Regions from separate parts of the Frigoribacterium sp. NBH87 genome, predicted to be linked through region 1. Evidence: predicted binding sites of a transcription regulator. Region 1 holds the regulator's gene; each other region holds the start of a gene.
What was found. The regulator HspR, encoded in region 1, represses chaperone genes until heat shock. The targets are predictions, from matches to a motif close to AAGTTGAGTCNNNNNGACTCAACTT.
Positions count from the first base shown of each region.

Region 2: the regulator HspR is predicted to act here: its motif matches at 2,565-2,589, upstream of F1C15_RS11720 (Hsp20/alpha crystallin family protein).
Region 3: the regulator HspR is predicted to act here: its motif matches at 5,335-5,359, upstream of F1C15_RS09685 (ATP-dependent Clp protease ATP-binding subunit).

Region 1 is NZ_CP043650.1:2,192,033-2,202,210, forward strand. Features, by position in the region: gene F1C15_RS10235 (hypothetical protein) at 1-454, opposite strand, end outside; gene F1C15_RS10240 (MFS transporter) at 548-1,936, opposite strand; gene dnaK (molecular chaperone DnaK) at 2,152-4,029, shown strand; gene F1C15_RS10250 (nucleotide exchange factor GrpE) at 4,038-4,718, shown strand; gene F1C15_RS10255 (DnaJ C-terminal domain-containing protein) at 4,860-5,867, shown strand; gene F1C15_RS10260 (heat shock protein transcriptional repressor HspR) at 5,965-6,402, shown strand; gene F1C15_RS10265 (methyltransferase) at 6,697-7,833, shown strand; gene F1C15_RS10270 (pilus assembly protein CpaE) at 8,021-8,509, opposite strand; gene F1C15_RS10275 (hypothetical protein) at 8,608-10,083, opposite strand.
Region 2 is NZ_CP043650.1:2,508,397-2,518,574, reverse strand. Features, by position in the region: gene F1C15_RS11735 (hypothetical protein) at 1-366, opposite strand, end outside; gene F1C15_RS11730 (response regulator transcription factor) at 363-1,013, opposite strand; gene F1C15_RS11725 (sensor histidine kinase) at 1,033-2,379, opposite strand; gene F1C15_RS11720 (Hsp20/alpha crystallin family protein) at 2,619-3,074, shown strand; gene F1C15_RS11715 (anti-sigma factor) at 3,315-4,151, opposite strand; gene F1C15_RS11710 (sigma-70 family RNA polymerase sigma factor) at 4,148-4,657, opposite strand; gene F1C15_RS11705 (YceI family protein) at 4,856-5,548, shown strand; gene kdpC (potassium-transporting ATPase subunit KdpC) at 5,683-6,288, opposite strand; gene kdpB (potassium-transporting ATPase subunit KdpB) at 6,362-8,578, opposite strand; gene kdpA (potassium-transporting ATPase subunit KdpA) at 8,582-10,178, opposite strand, start outside.
Region 3 is NZ_CP043650.1:2,072,239-2,082,416, forward strand. Features, by position in the region: gene F1C15_RS09675 (hypothetical protein) at 1-1,901, opposite strand, end outside; gene F1C15_RS09680 (lactococcin 972 family bacteriocin) at 1,883-2,344, opposite strand; gene F1C15_RS09685 (ATP-dependent Clp protease ATP-binding subunit) at 2,659-5,319, opposite strand; gene F1C15_RS09690 (hypothetical protein) at 5,595-6,083, opposite strand; gene F1C15_RS09695 (Rieske (2Fe-2S) protein) at 6,230-7,114, opposite strand; gene F1C15_RS09700 (APC family permease) at 7,319-8,791, opposite strand; gene F1C15_RS09705 (LysR family transcriptional regulator ArgP) at 9,112-10,032, opposite strand; gene F1C15_RS09710 (LysE/ArgO family amino acid transporter) at 10,124-10,178, shown strand, end outside.

The DNA.
Region 1 (10,178 bases):
CGTACTGCGAGACGGCGTGGACGACGGGCGTCGCGACGGGAGCCTGCTCGCCCTCGTAGTCGCCGATGTCGAGCGTCACGGTGACGCTCTCGCTCCGGCCGTCGGGGCCGTAGGCCACGAGGGTGGCCTCCTTCCCGAGGTGCTCGAGCTCCACCACGTGGCTGAAGCGGTCCAGGGCGACACGGGCGACTCCGCCGCCTCCGCCGGGGATGTCGAGCGAGACGCTGGTCGCGCCGTAGGCGACTCCGTTCACCGCGATGTGGCGGTCGCCGAGGGGGGTGATCCTGCCGACGAAGGGGGCCGCGATGGCCGAGGTGCCCGTCTCCGGGGCGGCGACGGTCGTGCCGTCGAGGGTCGTGGGGGCGGGTGCGGCGAGGGCCGCGGCGGGGTTGAAGGCGCCGACCGCGAGGGCCGCGAGGCCCACCGTGGTGAGGCCGGTTCTGATCGTGCTCATGTCTTCTTCCGGATGGAGGGAAAGGGAAGACCGATCGGGGCGGCCGTCCGATATCTTACATCCGATATCATGAGCGCGAGACGCGCGGCGGCGTCAGTCGATGGAGCGCTGCACCGCCTTCACCGGCAGCATCAGCAGCAGCCCGGCGAGCAGCACGAGCGCGATGCCGATGATCCCGTACCGGGTGTCGCCCGTCGCCGACACGAACAGCGTGAAGAGCCCCGGCGCGAGGAAGCTCACGGCGCGCCCCGTCGTCGCGTACAGCCCGAAGATCTCGCCCTCGCGCCCGGGCGGCGTCACCCGCGCGAGGAAGGAGCGGCTCGACGACTGGATGGGCCCGACGAAGAGCGCGAGCGCCAGCCCGAGCACCCAGAAGAGGGAGGCGGTGGTCCCGATCGCCAGCACCCCGAACGCCGCGAGCACGAGGCCGGCGAGCGACCCCACGATGATCGCCTTCGCGCCCAGCCGGTCGTCGAGCCAGCCGCCGACGAACGTGCCGACGCCCGCGACGAGGTTCGCCCCCACCGCGAAGTAGATGACCTCGCTCGGCGAGAAGCCGAACACCTGCGCCGCGATGATCGCGCCGAAGGTGAAGACCGCCGCGAGCCCGTCGCGGAACACGGCGCTGGCGAGCAGGAACATCAGCACCTGCCGGTTCGTGCGCCAGAGCTTCGCGATCGTCGCGCCGAGCACCCGGTACGACCCGATCAGCCCCACGCGCGGGCCGGAGTCGCGGGTCGAGACCGGGGGCTCGGGCACGGCCACCAGCACGGGCACCGCGAAGACCGCGAACCAGACGGCGGCGACGACGATCGAGAGACGGACGTCCCACGCGCCTCCCTCGGTGCCGGTCGGGACGCCGAACAGGCCGCCGCGGCCGTCCACGCCGAAGCTCTGCAGGAAGGCGACGAGCAGGAGGACGAGCAGCACGATGCCGCCGACGTAGCCGAGCCCCCAGCCGAAGCCGGAGACCTTGCCGATCGTCTCGCGCGTGGAGACCTGCACGAGCATCGCGTTGTAGCTGACGCTCGCGAACTCGAAGAAGATGTTGCCCGCCGCCAGCAGGGCGGCGCCGGCCACCAGGTAGGCGGGTGCAGGGGCCACGAAGACCATCGCCGCCATGGCGACGACCACGAGCGCGGTGTTGACGCCGAGCCAGAGCTTCCGCTTGCCCGAGCCGTCGCTGCGCTGGCCGAGCACCGGCGCGAGCAGCGCGATCAGCACGCCCGCGATCGTCAGCGCCGTCGAGATCACCGTCGCGTTGTCGGCCTTCGCGAGCACGAGGCCGGGGTTCCGGGCGTCGTCGCCCGCGGCCGCCACGATCGAGGGGTCGACGAATGCGCCGCTCGCGAGGTAGGTGCTGAAGACGAACGAGGTGACGACCGCGTTGAACGCGGCCGAGCCCCAGTCCCAGAGGGCCCACGAGACGACCCGGCGACGGGGGATCGCGGGGGTGGCGGCGAGCGGCGGCGCGGCGGTCATGGGGGTCAACCTAGTGGGCACGGGTGTCCGGCGATCTCGTGGCCGGCGCCGCGCCTCCTCGTCCCCCGTCCCGGCGTCATCTTGAGTCATGCACGCTCAACTCTCAGCTGGCTGGCTTGACCTCGCGACGAGCGTGAGTAAAGTTGAGCCTGGCCGACTCAAGGGTCGGCCCCCTGACTTCCCGCATCACCCCGCACCACGAAGGAGAACAGCACATGGCCCGTGCAGTAGGAATCGACCTCGGAACCACCAACTCGGTCGTCAGCGTCCTCGAGGGCGGCGAGCCCACCGTCATCGCGAACGCCGAGGGCCTCCGCACGACCCCCTCGGTCGTCGCCTTCACGAAGGACGGCGAGGTGCTCGTCGGCGAGACCGCGAAGCGCCAGAACGTCACCAACGTCGACCGCACCATCGCGTCGGTCAAGCGCCACGTCGGCACCGACTGGACGGTCGAGATCGACGACAAGAAGTACACCCCGCAGGAGATCTCGGCGCGCATCCTCGGCAAGCTCAAGCGCGACGCCGAGCAGTACCTCGGTGAGGACGTCACCGACGCGGTCATCACCGTGCCCGCCTACTTCAACGACTCCGAGCGCCAGGCGACGAAGGAGGCCGGCGAGATCGCGGGCCTCAACGTGCTCCGCATCATCAACGAGCCGACCGCCGCGGCCCTCGCCTACGGCCTCGACAAGGGCAAGGAGGACGAGCTCATCCTCGTCTTCGACCTCGGCGGCGGCACCTTCGACGTCTCCCTCCTCGAGGTGGGCAAGGACGACGACTTCTCCACCATCCAGGTGCGCAGCACCTCGGGCGACAACCGCCTCGGCGGCGACGACTGGGACAACCGGATCGTCGAGCACCTCATCGAGAAGTTCAAGAGCCAGAACGGCATCGACCTCTCGACCGACAAGATCGCGAAGCAGCGCCTCAAGGAGGCGGCGGAGCAGGCCAAGAAGGAGCTCTCGTCGAGCACCTCGACCAGCATCCAGCTGCCCTACCTGACGCTCACCGCCGACGGCCCCCTCAACCTCGACGAGACCATCTCCCGCTCGCAGTTCGAGCAGTGGACGAGCGACCTCCTCGAGCGCACCAAGAAGCCCTTCAACGACGTCATCAAGGAGGCGGGCGTGAAGGTCTCCGACATCGCGCACGTCGTGCTCGTCGGCGGCTCCACCCGCATGCCCGCCGTCAGCGAGGTCGTCAAGCAGCTGACCGGCGGCCAGGAGCCCAACAAGGGCGTCAACCCGGACGAGGTCGTCGCCGTCGGCGCGGCCCTCCAGGCCGGCGTGCTGAAGGGCGAGCGCAAGGACGTCCTGCTGATCGACGTCACCCCGCTGAGCCTCGGCATCGAGACCAAGGGCGGCGCGATGACCAAGCTCATCGAGCGCAACACGGCCATCCCGACCAAGCGCAGCGAGACCTTCACCACGGCCGACGACAACCAGCCGTCCGTCGCGATCCAGGTCTTCCAGGGCGAGCGCGAGTTCACCCGCGACAACAAGAACCTCGGCACCTTCGAGCTGACCGGCATCGCGCCGGCCCCCCGCGGCGTCCCGCAGATCGAGGTCACCTTCGACATCGACGCCAACGGCATCGTCCACGTCTCCGCGAAGGACAAGGGCACCGGCAAGGAGCAGTCGATGGTCATCTCCGGCGGCTCGTCGCTGTCGAAGGACGACATCGAGCGCATGGTCCGCGAGGCGGAGGAGCACGCTGCAGAAGACAAGGCGCGTCGCGAGGCCAACGAGGTCCGCAACAACGCCGAGCAGCTCGTCTACTCGATCGAGAAGCTGATCAAGGAGAACGACGAGAAGCTGCCCGCCGACGTCAAGTCCGAGGTCCAGGCCGACGTCGACGCGCTGAAGACCGCCCTCGCCGGCGACGACGACTCGGCGATCAAGCCCGCGTTCGACAAGCTGAACGAGAGCCAGTCGAAGCTCGGCCAGGCGATCTACTCGCAGGGCCAGGCCGACGAGGCCGCCGCCGGTGCCGCCGGTGCCGAGGGCGCACCCGCCGACGGCCAGGCCTCCGGTGACGACGAGGACATCGTCGACGCCGAGGTCGTGGACGACGACGAGAACGACAAGAAGTAGGTCGACCGATGACTGACGAGCAGAACCGCGCTCCCGACGAGGAGCCCGTCCGCCCCGAGGCCAGCGCGGGGGTGCCGTCGGAGGACGGCGGCACCGCCGCGGTCGACGGCGCCGACGACCTGGTCGAGGCCGAGGCCCCCGATGTCGAGGTGCCCGCGGGCGCCGAGGCGCCGGAGGGCGCGGCCGCCGCGGCCGAGCAGATGGCTGCCGAGGGCGCCGCCGGGGCCGAGCCCCTCAGCGCCGACGACGAGGCCATCCTCGACCAGGCCAGCACCGACCTCGTCGCCGACATGCGGCAGGACATGCTGCGGGCCCAGGCCGAGCTGGTCAACTTCCGCAAGCGCGTCGAGCGCGACCGTGAGGCGAACCGCGAGGCCGTCGTCGCCGAGGTCATCCGCTCGCTGCTGCCCGCGCTGGACGACCTCGTCCGCGCCGAGAAGCACGGCGACCTCGCCGAGGGTCCGATGACGGTCATCGCTCAGAAGATCCGCGGCGGCCTCGACAAGTTCGGGCTGACGCAGGTCGGCGCGGCGGGCGAGGTCTTCGACCCGACGATGCACGACGCGCTCGTGCAGCTTCCGAACCCCGACGTGACGGTGAACACCGTCGCCGACGTGATCGAGCCGGGCTACAAGATCGGCGACCGGGTCATCCGGGCCGCCAAGGTGGCCGTCCACACCCCGCAGTAGCCCTGCACCTCCACGGCGCGAGCCGTGACCGCGACGCGAGTCGCGACGGGCGGTGGGCTCCTCGACGAGGGGCCCACCGCCTCCCCCGTTCTTTCCTCCGGTGGCCGTGCCACCGGACACACGCAAGAGAGGAGGTGCCCGATGGCGAGTCAGGACTGGTTCGACAAGGACTTCTACGCGATCCTCGGCGTCTCCAAGGACGTCACCCCGGCCGAGCTGAAGAAGGTCTACCGGAAGCTGGCGCGGAAGTACCACCCCGACAGCAACCCCGGCGACGCCGCGGCCGAGGCCAAGTTCAAGGAGATCAGCGAGGCGAACTCGGTGCTCTCCGACCCGGAGCAGCGCAAGGAGTACGACCAGGTCAGGGCCATGGGCTCGGGCGCGCGCTTCACCGCGGGCAGCGGCGGCCCCGGAGGCGGTGGCGGCGGCTTCGAGGACGTCTTCGGCGGCATGTTCGGAGGCGGCGGCCAGCGCCCGCAGTTCCGTCAGGGCGGAGGCGGTGGCGGCGGCTTCGAGGACATCTTCGGCGGCATGTTCGGTGGCAGCGGCGGCGGCTTCGGCCAGACCAGCGGCGGGTACCGCGGCTTCGGCGGCCCGCAGAAGGGCCGCGACATGACGGCCACGACGACGCTCGACTTCCAGACCGCCGTCGTCGGCGAGACCATCTCGCTGCAGGCGTCGAACGGCAAGCCGATGAAGGTGCGCATCCCCGCCGGCGTGCACGACGGCCAGAAGATCCGGCTCCGCGGCCGCGGGGAGTCCAGCCCCGACGGCGGCGAGCCCGGCGACATGGTGCTCACCATCGCCGTGCGCCCGCACCCGGTGTTCGAGCTCGACGGTGCGAACCTGCGCCTCGACGTGCCCGTGACGTTCACGGAGGCCGCGCTCGGCGCGACGATCGAGGTGCCGACGCTCGGCGGCGAGCCGGTGCGGCTCCGCGTCGCGCCGGGCACGCCGTCCGGTCGGGTGCTGCGCGTCAAGGGGCGCGGCGTCTCGACGAAGACCGGCACGGGCGACCTGCTGGCGACGGTGCAGGTGGCCGTGCCGAGCCACCTCAGCGACGCGGCGCGCGAGGCCGTCGAGGCCCTGGCGGCGGCGTTGCCGGCCGAGAACCCGCGCGACGACCTGATCGCGCGGGCCCGGGGCTAGCCTCGGCAGCACCAGGGCCGGGCAGCAGGGCCAGCACCGGCAACAGGCCCGGCACCGGCAGGCCCGGCACCAGCACCACGAGCAGGAGGGGACGACGATGGCGAGACAGGACGCGGGGCAGTGGCCCCTCGACGAGCACTCGCCCGTCTTCGCGATCGCGATGGCGGCCGAGCTCGCGGGCATGCACGCCCAGACGCTGCGCCAGTACGACCGGCTCGGCCTCGTCGTGCCGCAGCGCACCGCGGGCAAGTCGCGGCGCTACTCGATGCGCGACGTCGTGCAGCTGCGCGAGATCGCGCGGCTCGGCGGCGAGGGAGTCTCGCTCGAGGGCGTCAAGCGCATCCTCGAGCTCGAGAACCAGGTGACGGCGCTGCAGTCGCGGGTGCGCGAGCTGGAGCGGGCGCTGGCCGACGAGCTGGTCAACCGGCCCGGGGCGCGCGTGTTCGCGGCGGGCGAGAGCGGCGTCGTGCCGCTGCGGCACGGCACCCGGCCCACGCGGCAGACCTCGGTCGTCGTCTGGCGGCCCCTTCAGTAGAGCCCCCCAACGTCGAGTGGTCACGAACTGCTGCTCTCGCGTCAGCGAGCAGCACTTCGTGACCACTCGGTGCCTGAGGCGGGTGCGGCGGGTTCCCGTCACTCCCGGCGGGTCGGCGCCGTCCCGCCCGCGAGGACGTCGACCCGCCGCACCCTCGTTGCCCGTGCGCCGTCTCCGCCACCCCGACATCGAGTGGTCACGAACTACTGCCCACGCGTCAGCGAGCAGCACTTCGTGACCACTCGGCGCCACGGTCGGGGACGACGGGCCGGGGCGGGCCGGTAGCCTCGTCCGGTGATCGACTTCGAGCAGCTCCGCCGGTGGCCCGACGTCGAGGCCCCCGAGCTGGTCGCGCACGACGCGACCGACCGCCTCCTGCTCGACACCGCCCGGGAGGCGCTGGTCGCCCACCCGGAGCACGTCACCATCATCGGCGACCGCTACGGAGCGCTCACCCTCGGCGCCGCCGAGTTGGTCGGCCCGCACGAGCTCCGCGTGCACCAGGACGCCCTCTCGGGCGAGCTCGCCCTCGCGGCGAACGCGGAGCGCCTCGGCAGCAGTGCCTCGTGGCGCTCCCTGCCGCTCGACCCCTCGCTCGTGGAGGGCGCCCGCGTGGTGCTCCTGCAGCTGCCGCGCGGCCTCGACGCGCTCGACGAGATCGCCGAGCTGGTCGCGGCCCACGCGCACCCCGAGGTGCAGCTCGTCGCCGGAGGCCGCGTCAAGCACATGACCCCGGCGATGAACGACGTGCTGCGCCGTCACTTCGGCACCGTCTCCGCCGGTCTCGCCCGGCAGAAGTCGCGTCTCCTGACCGCCTCCGGTCCGCGCTCCGACGCCGGAGCCACCGCCTCCTCGGCTGGCACCGCCTCGACGTGGCCTCGCTCCGAGCGGCACGGCGACCTCGTGGTCGTCGCGCACGGCGCGGCCTTCGCCGGCTCATCGATCGACGTCGGCACCCGAGCGCTGCTGGAGGCGCTGGCCCTCGGTGCGCCCGAGGCGTCGCACGTGGTCGACCTCGGGTGCGGAACGGGGGTGCTCGCCGCCTCCTGGGCGCTCGCGCACCCCGAGGCGCACGTCGTCGCGACCGACCAGTCGGCGGCCGCCGTGGCCTCGGCCCGCGCGACGGCCGACGCGTCCGGCGTCGGTGACCGGGTGGAGTCGCGGCGTGACGACGCAGGAGCCTCCCTGCCCGCAGGGTCCGCCGGCCTGGTGCTGCTCAACCCGCCGTTCCACGTCGGGGCGACCGTGCACGCCGGCCTCGCGCACAAGCTCTTCGCGGCGGCCGCGCGCCTGCTCGAGCCGGGCGGGGAGCTCTGGTGCGTCTGGAACTCGCACCTCGGCTACCGCAGCGCGCTCGAGCGCACCGTCGGGCCGACGCGTCAGGTCTCGCGCGGGCCGAAGTTCACCGTGACGGTGTCGACCCGCCGCTGACCCCGCCTCTTCTCCTCGTACTTCTCTCGTCAGTTGCCACTTTGGGGGCCTCTGAACGCCCGTGAACCCCTCACAGTGGCAACTGACGCGAGGTGGCAGTGATCGAGGTGACGCTTCCTGGGCCCTGCTCGGGGCGGAGGGCCCAGCAAGAGTCACCTCAATGGCACCGAGGTGATCCGCGCGGGGATCAGTTCGTCGCGTGCCCGTCGGCCCCGTCGGGGCCGTCGAGGCGGAGCGCCGCGTCGACGTAGGCGAGGAGCGCGTGGGCGTAGGCCGTCTCGGGGTCGGCGGCGACGTGCACGGAGTCGGGCCCGGTGGCCGCAGCGCCGTCGAGGGCGGCGGTGACGCGGTAGGCGAGGGGCTCGCCGTCGACGAGCACGCGCGTGAGCGAGACGAAGGTGCTGCCGAGCAGCTCGCGGAGCTGGTCTTCGCGCGGCAGCCACAGGGCGTCGTCGGCGGCGACGGAGTCGAGGGCCCACTCGGTCGTGCCGTTGAAGCCGAGCACGGTGCCCGTGGGGTGCTCGTGGGCCTCGATGGTCATGTCGCTGAGGGTGAAGACGTCGCCGACGCCCTCGTCGCTGTCGACGAGGCGCTCGACGACGAAGCGGTCGCCGGGGGAGGGGCGCCAGCGCAGCCCGGCGTCTCGGAGGCGGCGGGCGAGGTCGACGTCGATCATGCGCTCATCCTGCCCCGCCCGTCTGGCAGCGAGCGACGAACCGCCCGGGCCGCGGTGCCCGCCGCCTGACCCGCTCGCGGTGAGCTGGCGGCCCGATCTCAGGGTCTCACCGGCAGCCCGCCCACGGTCTGCGTGACGACGAGGTCGTTGTCGCCCAGGTCGAGGCCCTCGACGGTGGTGCTCCAGGTGCCGTCGCTCTCCGCGACGGTGGTGGTGTCGTCACCGACCGCGACCGTCGCGCCGGGCGTCGCCGTGCCCCTGACGGCGGCCACCCTGCCCTGCGCGTCGACCGACACCACCTCGGCGGTGAGCGCCGCCGCGGCGATGGGCGTGTCGACCGTGCCGGTGACGTCGTAGAGCTTCGCGTTCAGGGCGCCGGTCATCGTGAACCCGAGGGCGGGCGTGCCGACGGGAGCGTCGAGGGGCGTCGAGACGCGAGGGGCCCAGCGCAGGTCGCCGCCGGCGTCGAGGGCCGAGCCGCTGCCGGGGAAGGTGTACGAGTAGGTCGAGCCGTCTGCCGAGCGGTGCCCCGAGACGAGGTCCCACGACGCGGACGCGGGGGCGTCCTGCCAGGGGGTGGCGGAGCCCGCCCGGTACTCCGCCTCCAGGGTGTCCTGCCCAGGGGCGAAGGTGGTGCCGGCCGGTGCCGTGACCGTGACGGTGCCCGGGGCCGACTGCGTCCGCTCGGTGAACTCGACCGCCACGGTGACCGCCGTGTCGTCGCCTCGGAGGAGGGCCTGAGGGGTCGCGTCCACCTGTCGGACCAGCCCGGGGACGACCTGGGGGTCGATGGTCACCGTGACCCGGACCGAGCTGCCGATCGTCGTCGTCCCGATCTTCTGGACGACGGTGAGGGTGTTCGCCCCTACGGCCAGCCCGGAGACGGTCATGCTCCAGGCGCCGGTGGTGGTGCTGGCGGTGGCGTACCTGCTGCCGATCTCGACCCGGGCTCCCTTCGTCGCGACGCCCGTGATCACCGCCGACCTGCCGACGTGGTCGGTCGAGGCGACCCGCGCGGTCAGCGGGGTCGTCACCGGCCTGGTCACGGTGTACGAGGTGTTCCAGTTCGTCTTCGTCCAGCCCCAGCCGTTGCCCCAGGAGTGGACGTAGAGGGTGCGGGTCGTGCCCTCGGCCCACCACGACGGCCAGGTGCTCGTGCCGGAGGGGATCTCACTGCCGGGTGACGAGAGGGGCTGCGAGCTGGTCGACACGAGCAGGCGACAGTTCGACACGTTGCACTGCGGAGTGCCCCGCACGGTCAGCCCGACGTGGTCGCTCTGCAGTGAGACGCCAGTAGGCGGGGAGACCGTGAGGAAGAGGCGGGCGCCGTCGGTCGAGCTGGGGGGCGTCGGCGGAGCGGCCTCCGGCGAGGGAAGAGCCGCGGTGTCCTCCGTCGGGCCGCTCGGCGCGGCGTCGGGCTCGTGCGTCACGACCGTCGCCGCGGAGGCGGTGGTGACGCCGTCGTCGGCCGGTGACGCCTGGGCGGTCGACGAGCCAGGGGCCAGGGCGAGGCTGCCGATGACCAGGGTGATCGCCAGCCCGGTCGCGAGTGCCTCTGTCGTACGTCGTCTCACGGGTCGCCTTCTTCCGGGGCAGGACCGAGGGCATCTCGGTCGGTGGTGGTGACATGCGCATGTCGCATGACAGCGGTGCGGTCGAGATGACGATA
Region 2 (10,178 bases), 320 kb from region 1:
CCGTGCGGGTGCGGGCTCGTCCCAGCCCTGCTCGGCCAGGCACGGGGCCAGCCGGACGTCCTCGGCGGCCGACACCGCGTCGAAGGGCACCCCCACAGCCGCGTCGAGCGGCATCGTCCAGGCCGCGACGTCACGGGAGGGCTGATCGGGCACGGCGACGGAGGCGGGTCCCGACCAGGTCGAGGCCACGACCCCCACGAGGCCGGCGGCGACCAGCCCCGCGGTGATCCGCTTCGGCAGGGTCCACCGCGGCCGGCGGGGCGGGCGTGGCCGGCCTGCCCCGTGAGCGGTGTGCGCCGGGCGCACGGCGTCGTCGGGGGACGCTGACCCGTCGGCGGGGCGGCGGTCGGGCGAGGGTGCGGTCACGAGCGCACCAGTCCTCTCTCGTGGGCGAAGACGACGACCTGCAGGCGGCTGCGCAGGTCGAGCTTCGCGAGCACCCCCCGCACGTGCGTCTTCACGGTGGCTTCCGAGACGAACGACGCCTCGGCGATCTGGGCGTTGGTCAGGCCCCGCGCCACGAGCAGGAAGGTCTCCCGCTCACGGGGCGTGAGCACGGCGAGCACGTCGACGTCGAGGTCGATCCCCCGCGGCGGCGAACCGAACTCCCTCAGCAGGTCCTCGGTGTCGCCGGTGATCTCGCCGGCCGCAGCCGCCCGCACGGTCGCGAGCAGCACGTCCGGCCGGGCGTCCTTGGTGAGGAACGCAGCGGCACCGGCCCGGGCCGCCGCCCGCACCGCCTCGTCGTGCCGCATGGTGGTCAGGACGACGACGCGGGGCGCGTCGCGTCCGACGTCGCCGACGCTCGTGTCGCCGTCGTCCCTCAGCGCCGCCGTGGCGGCGAGACCGTCGAGCACGGGCATCCGGAGGTCCATGAGCACGACGTCCGGCCGCTCCCGGCGCACGAGGTCGAGGCCCGCCCGGCCGTCGCCGGCGACCCCCACGCAGACGAGGTCGTCGGCCGCGTCGATCTGCATGCGGATGCCGAGGGCGAAGAGCAACTGGTCGTCCACGACCGCCACCCTGATCGACTCACGCACGGGGCGTCGCCTCGTCGCCGCGGGCCAGCCCGGGCACAGGAGTCGTGGGCGAGCTCGTCGCGGCCGTCGTCGTCGCCATCGCGGTGACCAGCGCCGGTGCCGACGCCCCCCGCGGGCTGGCCCCGAGCGACGCCGGCCGCGTCGGGAGCGAGGCCGTGACGACGAACTCGCCGTCCTCGCCGGGCTCCGCGGTCAGCCACCCGCCGACGAGGCGGGCTCGTTCGCGCATGCCGGCGATGCCGGCGCCGACGCCCGGCAGGGAGTCCCGGCGCACCAGGGGCGCGTCGCCCCACGAGTGCACGAGCAGGGCGAGGCCGGGCCCGCGCCAGTCGAACACGATCGAGGCCCGGCCGGTGCTGCCGCCGTGCTTGAGGGCGTTGGTGAGGGCTTCCTGCAGCAACCGGTAGACGGTGAGCTGCTGCGCGGGGCGGATCTCGGGCCGATCCCCGTGCTCGTCGAGCGAGATCTGCATGCCCACTCCGCGCATCCTCTCGACCAGGGCCGGCACGTCGGCCAGCGAGAGCAGCTCGTCGCCGGGCTCGGTGATCCGCTCGACGAGGCCGCGGACGTCGCTTAGGGCGTCACGGGCCACGCCTGAGATCGCTGCGAGCGCACCGGCGACGACCTCCGGGTCGCGTCTCGACAGCGCGGCGGCTCCCTCCGACTGCGCCACGACGACGGTCAGGGCGTGGGCGACGCTGTCGTGGACGTCGCGGGAGATCCGCGACCGCTCGAGGCCGAGCCGCAGCTCGAGGTCGGTCTGGGCGAGACGGCCCTCGGTGTCGGTCAGCACGGAGTCGAGCCGACGGAGGCGCGTGGCGGCCCCGATGCCGAACCCCGCGGCCCAGCTCAGCGCGACCAGCGCAGCCCCGGCCAGCACCAGGGTGACCAGGGCGTCGCGCACGGGGTGTCCGCCCGCGACGACGCCGCCCGTCCAGCTCGTCCATCGCCAGGGCTCGGCGGTGGTCGGGAGGGTCATGTGGGCGACCGCAGCGGCCGAGCCGACGAGGACAGCGGGCAGGGCCACCCAACGCTCGACCTGTGAACCGGTCGCGGCCACGGCCAGCGCGACGACGCCGAGGGCGGAGTACATGGGCCAGGTGGTCTCCCCGACGGCCGGGGCCAGGCCACCGAGCTGCAGCAGTGGCAGCACGACGACGAGGCCGAGCGAGACCGCGGGCAGCCAGACGCTCAGGCCGATCGCGACTCCGAGGCAGGCCGCGAGCACGACGACGTCGCCGAGGCCCGAGCGACCCGCCTCGGCGACGGTCCACAGGGCGACGAAGACGGCGCCGCCGAGCGGCGCCAGGGTGCCCGCGACGGGGCGGAATGAGGTCATGGCAGCACGATACGAGCCACTGCGCGCCGGGCCGGCCCGACCGCGTGGACTTCATCCTGACGAGGGAGGCGACGGCGCGCCCTGCTGTCCGCCGCCCACGCGGGGCTGTTCCCAGCGAGGTCTGAGCGCGCTCGGAGCATCCGTTGAGGCACGAGCTCGTCGGCGTCCTTATCATCGTGTCATCGACCTTGAGTCGAGGTGACTCAAGGTCTCGACCACGACTGAGAGAGGAAGCACCCATGGCCCTGTCCTTCGACCCCTTCACCGAGCTCGACCGTCTCGCCGGCACCCTGCTGTCACAGCGCCAGGGCCCGAAGGCCATGCCCGTCGACCTGTACCGCGAGGGCGACCAGTACGTGCTCGCCGCCGACCTGCCCGGCATCGACCCGGGGTCCGTCGACGTCGACGTCGACGGCCAGCTGCTGACGATCACGGCCCGGCGCACGGCCGGCGACCACGCCGGGGCGACCTGGCTGGCACAGGAGCGCCCGCACGGCTCGTACCGGCGCCAGTTCAGCCTGGGCGACGGCGTCGACACCGAGGGCATCACGGCGAACTACGACAACGGCGTGCTGTCGGTGGTGATCCCGGTCAGCCAGCGGGCGAAGCCGCGGCGGATCGAGGTCGGCAGCGCCCGATCGGGCGACGGTGGGGCGCAGCAGCTGTCGGCCTCGCCGGAGGCGGCGACGGCGTAGCCGTCGACCCGCACCTGCCGCCCCTGCCCGCCCGTCGACCTCGGAGGAGGTGCACCATGCTCGAACGCCGCACGTTCCTGTCGCGGGCGCTCGCCGAGCCGCTCGGCGAGCACCGTGCGTACTACGACCCGTCGGCGGACGACGTCGACGCCGACTGAGCGGCGACACGAGGGCCCCGCCCGGCACTGGCCGGGCGGGGCCCTCGTCGTCCCGGGAGGAGGGGGCAGAGGGCGCTGCGGCTCAGAGGGTGGTGCGGGTGAGGACGGTGGTCGAGTCGGCCGCCGTGATCTCGACGCTGCGCAGGCGGTCGAGCGGCAGCTTCGACGAAGCTGCGAGGCCGGCCGCGCCGCCGGGCGCGCTGTCCCAGGTGGCGACGACGGTGCGGGTGCCGTCGACCTCCTCGACGACGAGGTCGTACACGCCGGTGCCCTCGAGGTCGGCGGCGTAGGCGCACTCCCAGTCGAAGCGCGTGCCCCAGGGAGTCGCGGTGACGGAGAGGTCGGCGGTCACCGCGCCCCCCACCAGCGACGTCATCGCGACGGGGACGGCGGGCGTCGGCGTGGTGACCGAGGCCGTGGGCTCCGCGACCCGCCCCGACGACGAGCCCAGCGCGTAGCCGCCGCCGGCGAGCAGCACGACGGCGAGCACCGCGGCCGCGCCGACGAGGGCGCGCCGACGCGGGGAGGAGGGCCGGCCGGAGGCGCGGGGGCGTGGCGCAGGACGCCCCGGTCGACGTCGGGCCGGCGTGCGGGAGCCGCGCGACGGGTCGGCGACGGGGGCTGGCGTGCCGGCCCGCGACTCCTCGGGGGCGGGCGCCGGGGAGGCGACCCGCGCCTCCTCGGCGATCGCCACGGCGTCGTCGACGGGCAGCAGGCGGAGCACGGCGGGGAGCCCGGCGAGGTCGGCGACGGAGGCGGTGCACGCCTCACAGCCGCAGAGGTGCCGCTCGAAGCGGGCGCGCTCGTCGGTGCTCAGGCCACCGAGCACGTAGGCGGCGTCCCACTCGTGGACCGCATCGTGCTCGCGGCGGAGCTCGGGCTCTCGGCGGGCGTCGGGTCGGCCGTCGCGGTCGGTCATCGGGTGACTCCTCGTTCTTGCAGGGCGAGCCGGAGGGCCTTCGCGGCGTAGTGCAGCCGCGACTTCACCGTCCCGGCCGGCACCCCCTCGATCTCTGCGGTCTCGGCGACGGTGCGACCCAGCCAGTAGCAGCTCACTACGACGCGGCGGTGCTCGCCCGAGAGCGAGCCCAGGGCGTCCGCGACGAGGAGGCGGTCGAGGACGGCGTCGGAGGCGTCGGTCACGGGAGCGCCCTCGGGCAGGTCGTCGGTGGGGAACTCGTGGGCGCGGCGCGCGCTGCGGCGGTCGTCGATCACGAGGTTGCGGGCGACGGTGAAGAGCCAACGGCGGGCGGGCTCGTCGTCCTCCGCGAGGATGGCGGCGCTGCGCCAGGCGCGCAGCAGGGCCTCCTGCGCGACGTCCTCGGCGAGGCCGTGGTCGCCGGTGAGGCGGTGCACGTAGCGCACGAGCACGTCGCCGTGCGCGTCGTGCAGGGCGCGCAGCCGGGCTGCTCCGTCGACGTCCATCGCCACCTCCTCACCTGTACGACGAGACGGGGGGCCGGATGGTTCACCGTCGCGGCATCTTCGCACCCCGGGCTGCCCGCTCCGCGGTCGCGGCGGACCTGACAGTGCGCTGGGAGGCTGAACCCCGAGCAGCCGCCGCCCGTCGTTCCCAGTGACGGCACCTCCGTCGTCGCCGCCCTCGACCAGCAGGAGAACACCGTGAAGAAGAAGACCGGCATCATCATCGGAGTCAGTGCCGCCGTCGTCGTGGGCCTCGGAGCCACCGCCGCGTTCGCCGGCCCCGCCTTCTACCGCGACGTCGTCGTCGGCGCCCCCGAGGCCGCCCCGACCGTCGCGCCGACCGCCGGCGGCAGCACCCTCGACGCCAGCCAGCTGACCGGCGACTGGCAGGTCGGCGACGGCAGCACCGCCGGCTACCGCGTCGACGAGGTGCTCAACGGCACCGACGTCACCGTGGTCGGCACGACCGACCAGGTCACCGGCACCATCACCGTCGACGGCTCGTCGGTCTCGGCCGCCACGATCGACGTCGACGTCGCGAGCATCGCGACCGACAGCGGCAACCGCGACGAGTACTTCCGCGGCACGGCCCTCCAGACCGACCAGTTCCCGACCGCGACCTTCACCCTGACGCAGCCGATCGACGCCGCGGTGCCCGCCGACGGCGAGGTGGCGACGACCGAGGCCACCGGCGAGCTGACGATGCACGGCGTCACGCAGCAGGTCACCGTCCCGCTGCAGGCCGCGCTCTCGGGCGACGGGGTGCAGATCAGCGGGTCGATCCCGGTCACCTTCTCCGACTACGGGGTGCAGGCCCCCGACCTCGGCTTCGTCAGCGTGGAGGACAGCGGCACGGTGGAGTTCCTCGTGGCGGCGACCCCCGCCTCCTAGGCTCCCGCCGCGCGGCGACCGGCCCCGCGGTGACCGCCCCGCGGCGGCGCCTCGCGGCGGCACGACGGCCCGGGCACGATCACGTGCCCGGACCCTCGTGCGCCCCTCGTCAGTGCCCCCGGCACCGCCCCTCGTCAGCGCCCGAGCTCGGCCAGGGCCACGTTCAGCTCGAGCACGTTCACCGTCGGCTCGCCGAGGTAGCCGAGGTCGCGCCCCTGCACGTGCTGCTCGACGAGCTCGCGCACCTCGGCCACGGGCAGCTCGCGGGCGGCGGCGACGCGCTCGACCTGCTCGTGCGCGTACTCCGGGCTGACGTGCGGGTCGAGACCGGACGCGGAGGCGGTGAGCGCGTCGACCGTGACGCTCGCCGGGTCGACCCCGTCGCTCTCGGCCACGGCCGCCCGGCGCTCCTCGATCGCCGCGATCAGGTCGGGGGCCTCCGGCCCCCAGTTGCTGCCGCTCGACGCGGAGGCGTCGTAGCCGTCGCCGGCGGCGGAGGGCCGCGACTGGAACCACTCGGGCAGGGCGGCCCCGTCGTCGTCGGTGAACGACTGGCCGATCAGCGACGAGCCGACGACCTGCCCGTCGACCTCGACCTCGGAGCCGTTCGCCCGGTGCCCGACCGCCAGCTGCCCGACCGCCGTCACGACGAGCGTGTAGGCGACGCCGAGCACGAGGGTGGCGACGACGACGGCCCGCAGGGCGGTGCCGTACTGACGCAGCGTGCTGCGTGCGTTCATGGTGAGTCCTTCTGTCTGTCTCTGGTGCTGCGAGGTGGGTGCTGCGAGAGGTGGTGCTGCGGGAGGCGCGGGCTCAGAACCCGGGCAGCAGGCTGACGACGAGGTCGATCAGCTTGATGCCGACGAACGGCGCCACGACGCCGCCGAGCCCGTAGACGAACAGGTTGCGGCCGAGGATCGACGACGCCGACGCAGCCCGGTACCGGACGCCGCGGAGGGCGAGCGGGATGAGCGCGACGATGACGAGGGCGTTGAAGACGATCGCCGAGAGGATGGCCGACGACGGCGAGCTGAGCTGCATGACGTTGAGCAGCCCCAGCCCCGGGAAGACGCCGGCGAACATCGCGGGGATGATCGCGAAGTACTTCGCCACGTCATTGGCGATCGAGAACGTCGTGAGCGCGCCCCGGGTGATGAGCAGCTGCTTGCCGATGCGCACGACGTCGATCAGCTTCGTCGGGTCGCTGTCGAGGTCGATCATGTTGCCGGCCTCCTTCGCGGCCGACGTGCCGGTGTTCATCGCGACGCCGACGTCGGCCTGGGCGAGCGCCGGGGCGTCGTTCGTGCCGTCGCCCGTCATCGCGACGAGCGCGCCGCCCTGCTGCTCGCGGCGGATCAGCGCGAGCTTGTCCTCCGGGGTGGCCTCGGCGAGGTGGTCGTCGACCCCGGCCTCACGCGCGATCGCCGCCGCGGTGAGCGGGTTGTCGCCCGTGACCATGACGGTGCGGATGCCCATGGCGCGCAGCTCGGCGAAGCGCTCGCGGAGGCCCTCCTTCACCACGTCCTTCAGGTGGACGACGCCGAGGACGCGCGCCGCGCCTCCGGCGTCCTTGACCGCGACGACGAGCGGGGTGCCGCCCGCCGTCGAGACGGCCTCGACGCGGCCGGTCAGCTCGTCGTGCTCGGTGCTGGCCAGCCGGCCGCCCTCCTCCACCCACGCGATGACCGAGCCGGCGGCGCCCTTGCGGATCTCGGTGCCGTCGGGCAGGTCGAGCCCGCTCATGCGGGTCTGCGCCGTGAACGGCACGATCGTCGAGCGGTCGACGCCCTGCTCGTGCCAGCCGGTGGTGAGCGCGAGGTCGACGATCGACCGGCCCTCGGGCGTGGGGTCGCTGAGCGACGACGTGGCGGCCGCCTCCACCAGCTCGGCCTCGGCGACGCCGTCCAGCGGCGTGAACTCGACCGCCCGGCGGTTGCCGTAGGTGATGGTGCCGGTCTTGTCGAGCAGCAGGGTGGTGACGTCGCCGGCCGCCTCGACGGCACGGCCCGACATGGCCAGCACGTTGCGCTGCACCAGGCGGTCCATGCCGGCGATGCCGATCGCGCTGAGCAGCGCGCCGATCGTCGTCGGGATGAGGCAGACGAGCAGCGCGATCAGCACCGGCACGCTCACCGACGCGTCGCTGTAGCCCGCGATCGGGTTCAGCGTCAGCACGACGACCACGAAGACGATCGAGAGGCTCGCGAGCAGGATGTTCAGGGCGATCTCGTTCGGCGTCCGCTGGCGCTTCGCGCCCTCGACGAGCGCGATCATGCGGTCGACGAAGGTCTCGCCCGGCTTGCTCGTGATGCGCACGACCACGCGGTCGGAGAGCACGCGGGTGCCTCCGGTCACGGCGCTGCGGTCGCCGCCCGACTCCCGGATCACCGGGGCCGACTCGCCCGTGATGGCCGACTCGTCGACCGAGGCGATGCCCCAGACGACGTCGCCGTCGCCCGGCACGAGCTCGCCGGCCGTCACCACGACCACGTCGCCGAGCCCGAGGTCGGCCGACGAGACGTCGTCGACGGTGGCGTGCTCGGCCGAGGCGTCGCCGTCGGCGTCGTACGAGGCCACGCGTCGTGCCGTCGTGCTCGTCCGGGTGGCGCGCAGCGTCTCGGCCTGCGCCTTGCCGCGCCCCTCGGCGACCGACTCGGCGAGGTTCGCGAACACGACCGTGAGCCACAGCCAGACGGCGATGGCGACCGTGAACGAGCCGGGCACCGGCGAGCCGCCGGAGGTGGCGTCGCCCACGCCGAAGAGCTGGGCGACGGCGAGCAGCGTCGTGTAGGCGGCGCCCACCTCGACGATGAACATCACCGGGTCGTGCCACATGCGGCGCGGGTCGAGCTTGCGCAGGGCTCCGGGCAGGGCCGCGGCGAGCTGCGCCGGGCCGAAGGCCGCGGGGCGGCCCGCGGCGGGGGCGCCGGTGCCGGCCTCGCCGGTCGGGTCGCCGGGGGCCCCGGCGGAGCCGGTCGTGCGGGAGTCGCGGGTCGAGGCCCCGGTGGAGGTGTCGGATGGTGTCGGCATGGTCTAGTTCAGCCCTTCGGCGAGAGGCCCGAGTGCGATGACGGGGAAGTAGGTGAGCGCCGTCACGACGACGGAGACACCGGCGAGGAGGCCGACGAAGAGCGGCCGGTGGGTGGGCAGGGTGCCCGCGGTGGCGGGGATCCTGTCCTGGGCGGCGAGCGACCCGGCGAGCGCGAGCACCAGCACGATCGGCACGAACCGGCCGAGCAGCATGGCGACCCCGAGCGCGGTGTTGAACCAGGGCGTGTTCGCGGTGAGCCCGGCGAAGGCCGAGCCGTTGTTGTTCGACGCCGAGGTGAAGGCGTAGAGCACCTCCGTGAAGCCGTGCACCCCGGGGTTCCAGATCGACGTCGCCTCGACGTCGGCCCGGACGGCGGGGATCGCGAAGCTCAGCGCCGTGCCGGTGAGCACCAGGGTCGGCGTCACGAGGATGTACAGGCTGGCCAGCGTGATCTCGCGCGGGCCGAGCTTCTTGCCGAGGTACTCCGGCGTGCGGCCGACCAGCAGCCCGGCGATGAACACCGTGATGACGGCGAGCACGAGCATGCCGTAGAGGCCCGAGCCGACGCCGCCGGGGGCGATCTCGCCGAGCATCATGTTCAGCAGCGGCATCATGCCGCCGAGCGCCGTGTACGAGTCGTGCATCGAGTCGACGGCGCCGGTCGAGGTCAGGGTGGAGGTCGTGCCGAACAGGGCCGATCCGATGATGCCGAACCGCGCCTCCTTGCCCTCCATCGCGCCGCCGGCCAGCTCGGGCGCCGTGCCGGCGCCACGGAGCTCGAAGATCGTCAGCGCCGTGAGCGAGACGACGAAGAACAGCGCCATGACGAGCGCGATCGCGCGGCCCTCACGGGGCGAGCCGACCATGGTGCCGAAGGTGCGCGGCAGCGAGAACGGGATGACGAGCATCAGCACGACCTGGAGCGCGTTCGTCCACGGCGTGGGGTTCTCGAACGGGTGGGCGGAGTTCGCGTTGAAGAACCCGCCGCCGTTCGTGCCCAGCATCTTGATCGCCTCCTGCGAGGCGACCGGCCCGCCGGGGATCGTGGCCGTGCCGCCGGTCAGCGTGGTGACGTCGGTGAACCCGGTGAAGTCCTGCACGACGCCGCCGATCATCAGCGCGACGGCGCTCAGCAGCGCGAGGGGCAGCAGCAGGCGCACGACGCCGCGGGTCAGGTCGACCCAGAAGTTGCCGAGGGTGCCGGTGCGCACGCGGGCGAAGCCGCGGATCAGCGCGACGGCCACGGCCATGCCGACCGCGGCGGAGACGAAGTTCTGCACGACGAGGCCGCCGAGCTGCACGGCGTAGCCGAGCGTGAGGTCGGGCGAGTACGACTGCCAGTTCGTGTTCGTGACGAACGAGGCGGCGGTGTTGAAGGCGAGGCCCTCGGGCACGGCGGGGAAGCCGAGCGACTGGGGCAGCACGGCCTGCAGGCGCTGGATCGCGTAGAGCGCGAGCACGCCGGCGACGGAGAAGCTCAGCACGCCGCGGAGGTAGGCGGGCCAGCTCTGCTCGGCCGAGCCGTCGACCCCGATCAGCCGGTACACGACGCGTTCGGCGCGGAGGTGGCGGGTGCTCGAGTAGAGGCGGGCCATGTGG
Region 3 (10,178 bases), 120 kb from region 1:
AGCGCCGCGCCCGCGAGGGCGACGTGCAGCCCGACGGCCGCGCCGGTGACGACGAGGGCGTCGGCAGGGCCGTCGGCCCGCGCGACCGTGAGACCGAGCGCGCAGGCGACGGTGGTGAGGCCGGTGCCGACGACGACGTGGGGGAGGTCGACCGACCAGTCCGAGCGTCCGACGGTCGCGAGGAGCAGCCGACGCCGACGGGTGCGCGTGACGTGCGCCGTCGTCGCCACGACGAGCCCGGCCGCGAGGGCGAGCCCGCCGAGCCCGGCCGCGAGGACGACCAGGCGCTGCTCGGCGAGCACCTCGCGGGCGGCGCGGGCGTAGCCGTCACCGACGGTCTCCCACCCGTGGACGAGTGGCAGCACGCCGACGTCGTCGAGGGCCGCCTCCACCGAGGTGCGGTCGTCGAAGACCACCCGGCCGTTGAAGGCGGCGGTCGCCAGCACGTCGTCGGGCAGGTGCACCAGGGGCACCTCGACGATCACGGTCGGCGGCCCGTCGACGGGGGAGAGGCGCAGGGTCGCTGGGTCGGGCACGACGACGCCGGGCGGCAGGGTCTCGAGGCGAGCGCCGAGCGGAGGCAGCACGTCGCCGGTCGTGGTCCAGACCATCCGGAGGTAGGCGACGACGTCGGCGGCGAGGGCCCGTGCCGCCTCGGGGTCGCCTGCGGTCTGCACGACGACGACGTCGTCCCCGTCGCCGTGAGGCTCGCCGGTGCCGGTGCCGGTGCCGCCCCGGGCGGTGACGAGCGCGCCGGGAACGGTGTCGGGGTCGTTCATCGTCGCCCTGCCGGCGGCGATCTCGTCACGGGCCACCCGGGCGAGCGCCCGGTCGAACTCGCGGTCGTCCGCTCCGGCGAGGCCGACGCTCAGCACGGACCCATCGTGCAGGTCGAGCTGCGCCGCGGAGGAGGTCGCGACACGGTCGGCGGCGTCGGCGGCGCGCTGGCCGAGGGTGACCTCGCCCGCCACGACCGCGACGAGGGCGACGTGCAGCGCGATCGGCACGACGAGCGCACGCCGGCGGCTCCCTGCTCCGGTGCTGGCTGAGAGCAGCCTCGACGGCCGGGGTCCGTGCGCCGCCGTCGCTCGACAGAGGAGCAGCCACGCTGTCGTTCCGCCCCAGATCAGAGCGATCACGGGCAGGACGAACTCGGGTCTCCGGAGCCCGCCGATGCTCCACCAGAGAGCCAGCACGAGCAGCACCGAGCCGAGGGCCGCTCCTGCCAGGGGCGATGCTGCCTCCCGGAGCTCGGCGACGAGGGCGCGTCGTCTGGTCCACCCGACGAGCGCGCAGACCAGGCGGCGTCGGCGGCCGCGCTCGGCCTCGACGCCGGCAGCACCGAGGGCGACGAGCATCACCGTCACGAGCAGCCCGGCGACGGAGGGCACCGTGACCAGCGCCCGGAGCTCGTCGAGAGGCCCCACCGTCGCGTCCGCCGCGGCGAAGCCGGCGCTGTCGAGAGCGGCGAGGAGGGGGCTCGGGTCGTCCGCGTCGGTCACGTAGAAGCCGCGGGGGTCGAGGTCGAGCCAGGAGTCGTGGTCGGCGAGGGTCCACCGCACCCAGGGGCCCAGGGGCTGCCCGGCTCCGCCGGTCAGGGGATGGACGAGCGAGTCGCCGACACCAGCGCCGGGCGAGTCGTCCGGGGTCATGCGGGCGACCTGGTCGCCCGTCGACGTCACCGCCCGGAGGAGTTCCTGCCGTGTCGCGTCGTGCCCGAGGTCCGGCGGCGTCTCCAGGACGACGACCCCGGTGCCCCGGCCGCCGCTCCCGCCGCTCCCCCAGGTGTCCTGGCCCTCGGCGGCGGCCAGGGCGACGCCCGCGGCGAGCGCGTAGGCCGCCACGACGGCGATCACCGTCGTGGCGGCCGTGCGCCGACGGGTCAGAGGACCGCCCACCACGCCGTGTTGTTGCTCTTGCTCTTCGCCCGCACCGCGTTGGCGAGGTAGGACGGCGCGGCGTTGCCCGAGCGCAGGCACTGCGTCTGCCCGTTCGCGCAGGCCGTGGCCCGGTGCGTCCTCGAGTAGTGCTGGTACTTGGCGTACACGGTGGAGGACGTCACGCCCCACTCGAAGTACCCGCCGCCCACGTACGTCGACCCGAGTGTGGAGAACTCGCCGGCCGGCATCATGCCGGACTCCGCCTCCGTGCCGGTGGTCGCGGCCGTGGTGGCCGACTCCGAGGTCGACGTCGATGTCGACGTCGAGGTCGCGGTCGGGGTCGACGCCGGGGCGGGAGCGGCGACCGCAGGTGCGAGCCCCGCGCCGAGCACGAGCGCTCCCGTGGTCGCGAGGGTGGCCAGGCTCCGCCCGACGGTCGTCCCGATGCTGCTGACACTGGTCATGATCACCCGTTCCTGTCTGCTCGACCGACCCTCGATCGTGCATACATACCCTGACATTGAAACCAGGAACGTCACAAGGTCGGCGGCTGTCTGATGCAGGGACACGGGGAATGCGAGAGAGATCCGTCGTCGAGGAGCCGGGTGGCGCGGCTCCGGCCTCGTCATCCGGCGGATCACGCTCAAATTCGAGAAGAGAGCGCGAGAGCAGGGTCACGGCGGCGGACGCAGGGAGGCGCGGTGCCGGTCAGACCGACACCGCGCCTCCCGCAGTCCCGCAGCCGCGACCGCAGCCGCGACCGCAGCCGCCCCCGCGGCTACGCCGCGCTCGCGACCTCCGCCGCGACGGGGCGGGCGACGAGCTCGCCGTCGCCTCCGACGCTGACCAGCACGCGCCCGCCGGCCGCGACCGCGCCGGAGACCATCAGGTCGGCGAGCCGGTCGTCGACCTCGCGCTGGATCGTGCGGCGCAGCGGCCGGGCGCCGAACTCGGGCTCGTAGCCGTGGTCGACGATCCAGTCGGTGGCCGCGTCGTCGACCTCGACCGCGATGCCCTGGGCCTCGAGGCGACGCGAGGTCGCCCCGAGCAGCAGGCGCACGATGTCGCGCAGCTGCGCCCGGTCGAGCTTGCGGAAGAGCACGATCTCGTCGATGCGGTTGAGGAACTCGGGCCGCATCGCCTCCCGCAGCTTGCCCATGACGCGGTCGCGCAGCGCCTTCTCCGACCCGAAGCCGTTCCCGGCCGCGGGGTCGGAGCCGACGGGCCCGGCCGGCGTGAAGCCGAGGGCGCCGCCGCGCGAGGCGAGGAACTCCGAGCCGAGGTTCGACGTCATCACGACGACCGTGTTGCGGAAGTCGACCGTGCGGCCCTGGCCGTCGGTCAGCCGGCCGTCGTCGAGCACCTGCAGCAGCAGGTTGAACACGTCGGGGTGCGCCTTCTCGATCTCGTCGAGCAGGATCACCGAGTACGGGTTCCGCCGCACGCGCTCGGTCAGCTGGCCGGCCTCGTCGTAGCCGACGTAGCCGGGAGGGGAGCCGACCAGGCGGCTCACCGTGTGGCGCTCGCCGTACTCGCTCATGTCGAGCCGGATCATCGCGCCCTCGTCGCCGAAGAGCGACTCGGCCAGGGCCTTCGCCAGCTCGGTCTTGCCGACGCCGGTCGGCCCGAGGAAGAGGAACGACCCGGTCGGGCGGGCGGGATCGCCGAGGCCCGTCCGGCTGCGCCGCACCGACTTGGCGATCGCGGTGACCGCGTCGTCCTGGCCGACCACCCGGGCGTGCAGCTCCTGCTCGAGCAGGGCGAGCCGCGAGCGGTCGCCGTCGGTGAGGCGCGCGACCGGGATGCCCGTGGCGCGGGCGACCATCTCGGCGACGTCCGCCGCGGTGATCTCCGTGCCGACCGCCTCCGTCCCGACCGCCGCCGTGCCGACCGCCGTGCTGTCGGCGTGACCGCTCCCGACCGCCGCGGCCAGCGACTCCTGCACGGCCTCGATCTCGTCGCGCAGGTGCGACGCCTCCTCGTAGCGCTCCGCGGCGACCGCGGCGTGCTTCGACGACTCGAGCTCGGCGAGCCGGGCCTGGAGCGCCGCGGTGTCGACCCGGCCGCCGAGGCGCAGGCGACGACGGGCGCCGGCCTGGTCGATCAGGTCGATCGCCTTGTCGGGCAGGAACCTGTCGCTGACGTAGCGCGCCGACAGCTCGACGGCCGCGCTCAGGGCCTCGGGCGCGTAGGCGACGCCGTGGTGCTCCTCGTAGCGCGGGGCGAGCCCGGTGAGGATGAGCACGGCGTCGTCGACGCTCGGCTCGGGCACCGTGACGGGCTGGAAGCGGCGCTCGAGGGCGGCGTCCTTCTCGATCGTGCGGTACTCCTTCAGCGTCGTCGCACCGATGAGGTGCAGCTCGCCGCGGGCGAGGCGGGGCTTGAGGATGTTCCCGGCGTCCATGGTGCCGTCGCCGTTGCCGCCGGCCCCGACGACCGTGTGGATCTCGTCGAGGAAGACGATCAGCTCGCCCTGGTGGGCGGCGATCTCGTCGACGACCGTCGTGAGGCGCTCCTCGAAGTCGCCGCGGTAGCGGGTGCCGCTGACCATGCCGGCCAGGTCGAGCGTGACGACGCGCTTGCCCTGCAGCAGCTCGGGCACGTCGCCGTCGACGATGCGCTGGGCGAGGCCCTCGACGATGGCGGTCTTGCCGACGCCGGGCTCGCCGATCAGCACCGGGTTGTTCTTCGTGCGGCGCAGCAGGATCTCGACGGTCTGCTCGACCTCGTCGGCCCGGCCGATCACCGGGTCGATCTCGCCGCGACGGGCGCGGGCCGTGAGGTCGCTGCCGTACTGGTCGAGGGTGGGCGTGCCGGAGTCGCGGGCCGGGTCGCCGGCACCGGTCGCGTCGGTGCCCGTGCCGGCTCCGCTCCCGGCCGCGCCTGCGGCGCCTCCCGCGGTCGACCCGCCCGTCGGCGACCCGTCGCGGACGAACGCCTGGAGCGCCTGCGGGGTGATGCCCGCGGCGGCGAGCAGCTGCCCGCTGACCGACTGCTGGTCGACGACCAGCGAGAAGAAGACGTGCTCGGGGTCGACGTAGGTCGAGCCGAACGCGCGGGCGGCCTGCGCGGCCTGGAGCAGGACGCGCTGGGCGGCCGGGGTGAGGGCGACGGTGCTCGGGGTGTCGGACGAGGGGCCGGGGAGGCGGCTGTCGACGGCTCGGAGCAGGGCGTCGCGGTCGACGCCCGCGTGGCGGACGACGTCGGCGGCGGGCGACTCGTCGAGGAGCACCCGCAGGACGTGCAGGGAGTCGACCTCGGCGTGGCCACGGCTGGTGGCGAACTCGCCGGCCCGGGTGACGAGCCCGTGGGCGGCGCTGCTGAGCAGGCGCGAGATGTCGACGGGGCGTCCGGTCTGACCCGACCGGGCGCCGTTCATGAGGCGGGCGAGGAACTCGTCGAACGAGCCGCCGTCGCCGGAGCCGAACTGTGCAGGCATGGGACCTCCTGGGGAAACTTGAGTGGCTGCGACTCAAGTAAACGCAGGGAGCCCCGGGTCATTCCCGGTCGGCGGAAGAAGTTGAGCGGAGGCGACTCAACCCGCCACGTCAGATCGCCGGGCGGCTCCCCTCGCCGCCCCCGCGCCTCCGGCCCCTCCGCCCTCTCGACCGCTCCGTGTCGCAAATGCCGACCATCAGCGCCGCAATACCGGGTTTTCCCCCTGTTGCGATCCGACCGAGCCTGCGATGGTCGGCATTTGCGACAGGGAGCGGGTCAGGAGCCGGTGCGGGCGCCGGCGAGGTGCTCGTCCGTGGCGCCGTCGGGCCCGGCGGCGGCCTCGGCGCCGCTGGAGTGCGCGCTCGCCTTGCCCTGGTCGTCGCCCTCGGCGCCCTCGGCGTCGGCGCCCGGCGCGTTCGCGAACTCGGCGCCGTAGCTCTCGCTGTCGAGGTCGGGGATGTCGAGCATCTCCTGCGGCCAGGCCGGTCGGGAGGGCTGGAGGCGCAGCGTCGCCTCCTCGAGGTCGCGGATGACGTCCTCGTCGACGGGCTCGTCCTGGCTGTTCTCGACCGGGGTGGAGAACACCTGGCTCGCCGGGCCGATGAGCAGGTGCGCGTAGGCCTTGCTGCCGCCCTCGGTCACGACGGGCACCGACACGATGTCGGAGGTGTCGGCCTCGGCGAGCGCCCTCGCGTAGCGGAGCACGGCCTTGCAGGTGCGGTCACCGACCAGCATGTAGCTGCCGGAGTAGTGGAGTCGTCTCATGGGATCGACCGAACCACGAGGGGCCCGGCCGTGCTCGCCCTTGCTCGCGGGGCGTCCGTGCACTACGCGCACCGCGCCTCCGGCGGGCTCCCCACCGCCCCGGAGCGGGAGCGAGGGCCTGCCGGAGGCGCGGGTCGGCCGGGCGGTCAGCCCGCGTCGGGCAGCCGCACCTCCACCGTGCCGTCGACGACGCGGGTGTCGAACCGCGGCTGCGGCGACGTCGCCGGACCGTGCACGACCTCGCCGGTGCGCATCGAGAAGACGCTGTCGTGCCAGGGGCACGAGACGCAGGCCTCGCCGGGCTTCCCCGCGTCGGTGACGAGCTCGCCCTCGGAGAGCGGGCCGGAGAGGTGGCTGCAGACGCTCGAGAGCACCTCCACCTCGTCGCCGCGACGCAGCGCGACGAGCGGCTGCCCGTCGAGGTCGAGGCCGGTCAGCTCGCCCTCGGGCAGGGCGTCGAGGCGGGTGACCTCGTGCCAGCCGGGCGAGACGAGGTGCGGCACGTCCTCCGCGTGGTTCGCGCCGACGGCCTGGCGGTAGGCGAGGTGCCCGCCGATGAAGCCGCCGAGGCCCACCGCTCCGAGGCCCGCGAACGAGAGCACCTTGGCGCTCGTCTGCTTGCCGCGCAGCCGCTGCAGGTAAGAGGCGCCGTAGAGCGCGGTGCCGACGAGGTTGGCGGCGGAGTGCACGAGCCCGGTGCGCTTCTGCTGCTCGTGCGTGGCCGACCAGTCGGCGAAGCCGGCCAGGGCCGACGGGGCGACCGCGAGCACGCCGGCGCCGACGAGGGTGCGGGCGGGGCGCTCCTGGCCGGGCATCAGGTCGAGGAGGGCCGCGCTGATCCACGCGCCGGTCGGCACGAGCACCATCACGGGGTGCAGCGGGTGGCCGGCGGGCACGCCGTGCAGCAGGTCGCGCAGCGCCCGGGGCTTCAGCACGGCGTCGACGACGCCGGCCACCTTCTCGACGAGCGGGTCGAGCCTCTTCTCGCGCTCGACCGCCTCGAGTGCCTTGACGATCCTGAGTTCGCGCATGGTGCCTCCTCCGCCCTCGCGGGCTGTCGTGCGCCGCGGCTGCTGTGCCGCGGGCGGTCGTGCGGTCGGTGGTGCGGTCGGTCGTGCCGTTCCGTGTCGTGCCGTGCCGTGCTCCGAGTCGACACCGACGGGGCGCCGGGTGCCCGGCCCGGGCCGGAACTGTTCGCGTCGCGGACGACGCGCGGTCGGTGCGGTCCGGGCGCCTCAGGCCCGGTCGGCGCCGGTGCCGCTGCTGGTGCCGGTGCCGGTGCCCGCGCCGCTGCCGACCTTGGGGCCGCGGCGGCTGCCGAGCTTCGCGAGCAGGTAGAGCACGACGCCCGCGGCGAGCATGATCGCGCCGAACAGCCACACCTGGGCGCTCTGCTGCGTGAGCAGCAGGACGCAGGAGGCGACGCCCAGCACGGGCACGGCCGTCCAGACCCGGAAGTGCTCGTGCTCGACGCGGTCCTTCCGCAGCACGAGCACCGCGACGTTCGTGCTGATGAACACGAAGAGCAGCAGCAGCACGACCGTCTCGGCGAGCGTGCCGATGTCGCCGACGAGGGTGAGGCCCATCGCGACGGCCGTGGTGACGAGGATGGCGGCCCACGGCGTGCGGCGCTTCTCGAGCACGGCACCGAGCGGGCGGGGCAACAGCCCCTGCTCGGCCATGCCGTAGGTGACGCGGCTCGACATGATCATGGTGAGCAGGGCGCCGTTGGCGACCGCGATCAGCGCGATGAGGCTGAACAGCCACGAGGGCACGGCGACGCCGCTGGCCGCGACGACGTCGAGCAGGGGGCCGGTCGAGCCGCTGAGCTCGTCGGCGGGCAGCGCGATCGCGCTGGCGAGGCCCACGAGCACGTAGACGACGCCGGCGGTGGCGAGGGCGCCGAACAGGGCGCGGGGGTAGACGCGGCGGGGCTCGCGCACCTCCTCGGCGATGTTGGCGCTCGTCTCGAAGCCGACGAACGAGTAGTAGGCGATGATCGCGGCGCCGAGCGTCGCGATCGCCGGGTCAGCGTCGGCCGGGAACTCGCCGACGCGGCCGACGTCGCCGCCCCCGCTGCCGAGCATCACGGCGACGACGACGATCACGATGACGAGGCCGCTCACCTCGATCACGGTCATCACGACGTTGCCCTTGAGCGACTCGCTGATGCCGCGGGCGTTGAGGCAGGCGACGAGGGCGAGGAAGGCGATGGCGGTCGGCACGGTCGGCAGGTCGACGAAGGTCGACAGGTAGTCGCCGGCGAACGCGAGCGAGAGGCCGGCGGCGCTGACGACGCCGGCGGCGAGCATGCTGAAGCCGACCAGGAACGAGACCACCGGCTGACGGAACGCCCTCTCGGCGAAGATCGCCGCGCCTCCGGCCTTCGGGTACTTGGTGACGAGCTCGGCGTACGAGCCCGCGGTCAGCAGCGCGAGCAGCAGGGCGAGCAGCAGCGGGGCCCAGAGCGCGCCGCCGACCTCGGCCGAGAGCGTGCCCATGAGGGCGTAGATGCCGGCGCCGAGCACGTCGCCGAGGATGAAGAGGTACAGCAGCGGGCCGGTGATCGCCTGCTTGAGCTTCGAGCCGCCGGCGGCGCCGTCGGCGCCCGGGGTGCCGGAGTCGCGGGTCGAGCCGGAGTCGCGGGTCGAGCCCTCGGGACGGGCCGGCTCCGAGGAGGCGGCGGCGGGTCGGGCGGGCGTGGTCATGTGTCCTCCTGGCAGCGGGCGCCGTCGGGACCGGCCGTCCTGTCGGCCGCGCCCCGGCGTCCACCGAGGCAACCACCGGCCCTGCACGCGGGGCCTCATCGCGTCAGGGGCTTGCGCCGCGCGGCCGCCGTGTGCTGAGCCTGCGCGGGGTGCACGGGTCTGTCGCCGCCCGTCTCGCGTCGGACCGGGTGGTGTGGGCAGTGCGGCGGGTCCGTGTCCCCGTGGGCGGGTCAGCGCCGGCCCGCCCACGAGGACACGGACCCGCCCGCTCGCGAGGGGCTCGGCCCGGCCGCGGCACGGCGGCCCGGGCGCCGCGCCGCTCAGGCGGGCGGCAGCAGCGCCCCCGCGGCGCCCGCCCTGACGGCCGCCGAGACGCGGTCGAGCAGGGGGGAGGCCAGCGTCCAGCGCTGCCACCAGAGCTCGACGTCGACCACGTCGCCCGGCGACAGCTCGACGAGCCGCCCGGCGGCGAGGTCGTCGGCGCTCTGCTGGTCGGGCAGCAGCGCCCAGCCGAGGCCGAGCCCGACGGCCCGCACGAAGTCCGACGACGAGGGCACGTAGTGCCGTGGCGGGCGCGGGTCGTAACCGAGCGCCCGGCGGAGGAACCCCCGCTGCAGGTCGTCGTTGCGGTCGAACGAGAGCATCGGCGTCGCGTCGACCCGGCCGATCGACGGCACCCCGCCGAGCCAGCGGTCGACGTACCCGGGGCTCGCCACCGCGCGGTACCGCATCGTGCCGAGCGCCTCCGACGTGCAGCCCTGGATCGGCTCCCTCGTCGACGTCACCGCCGCGAGCACGTCGCCCTGGCGCAGCAGGGTCGTCGTCCGCTCCTCGTCCTCGCGCCGGATGTCGAACACCACGGGCGCCTCCGGCGGCAGCGACGCCAGCGCGTCGAGGAACCAGGTGGCGAGCGAGTCGGCGTTGACGGCCAGGGCCAGCGACGGGGGCGGCGCACCCGCGTCGGAGGCGCCTCCTCGTGCTCCGTGCCCCAGCTCGGCCGCCGTGTCGGCGGCGAGCAGCTGCACCTGGCGGGCGTAGCGCAGCACGACGTCGCCGGCCGCGGTCGGCACGACCGGCGTCGTGCGCTGCAGCAGCACCTGGCCCGCCGTGCGCTCGAGCGCCTTGATGCGCTGCGAGACGGCCGACTGCGTCATGTGCAGCCGCTGGGCCGCGGCCTCGAAGGTGCCCTCGTCGACGATGGCGCGCAGGGTCTCGAGGTGGTCGAGCGCGAACGGCGTCACGCGCGCGGCCCCGAGATCGTCATCAGCACAGCTTATGCGGCATGATGATCTGTAGCTGGAGAGATGCACGGCGCGGACGTAGCGTCGCCGGGTGACCACTTCCACGCTGCTGCTGACCTCCCTCACGGGCATGGGCACCGGGCTCG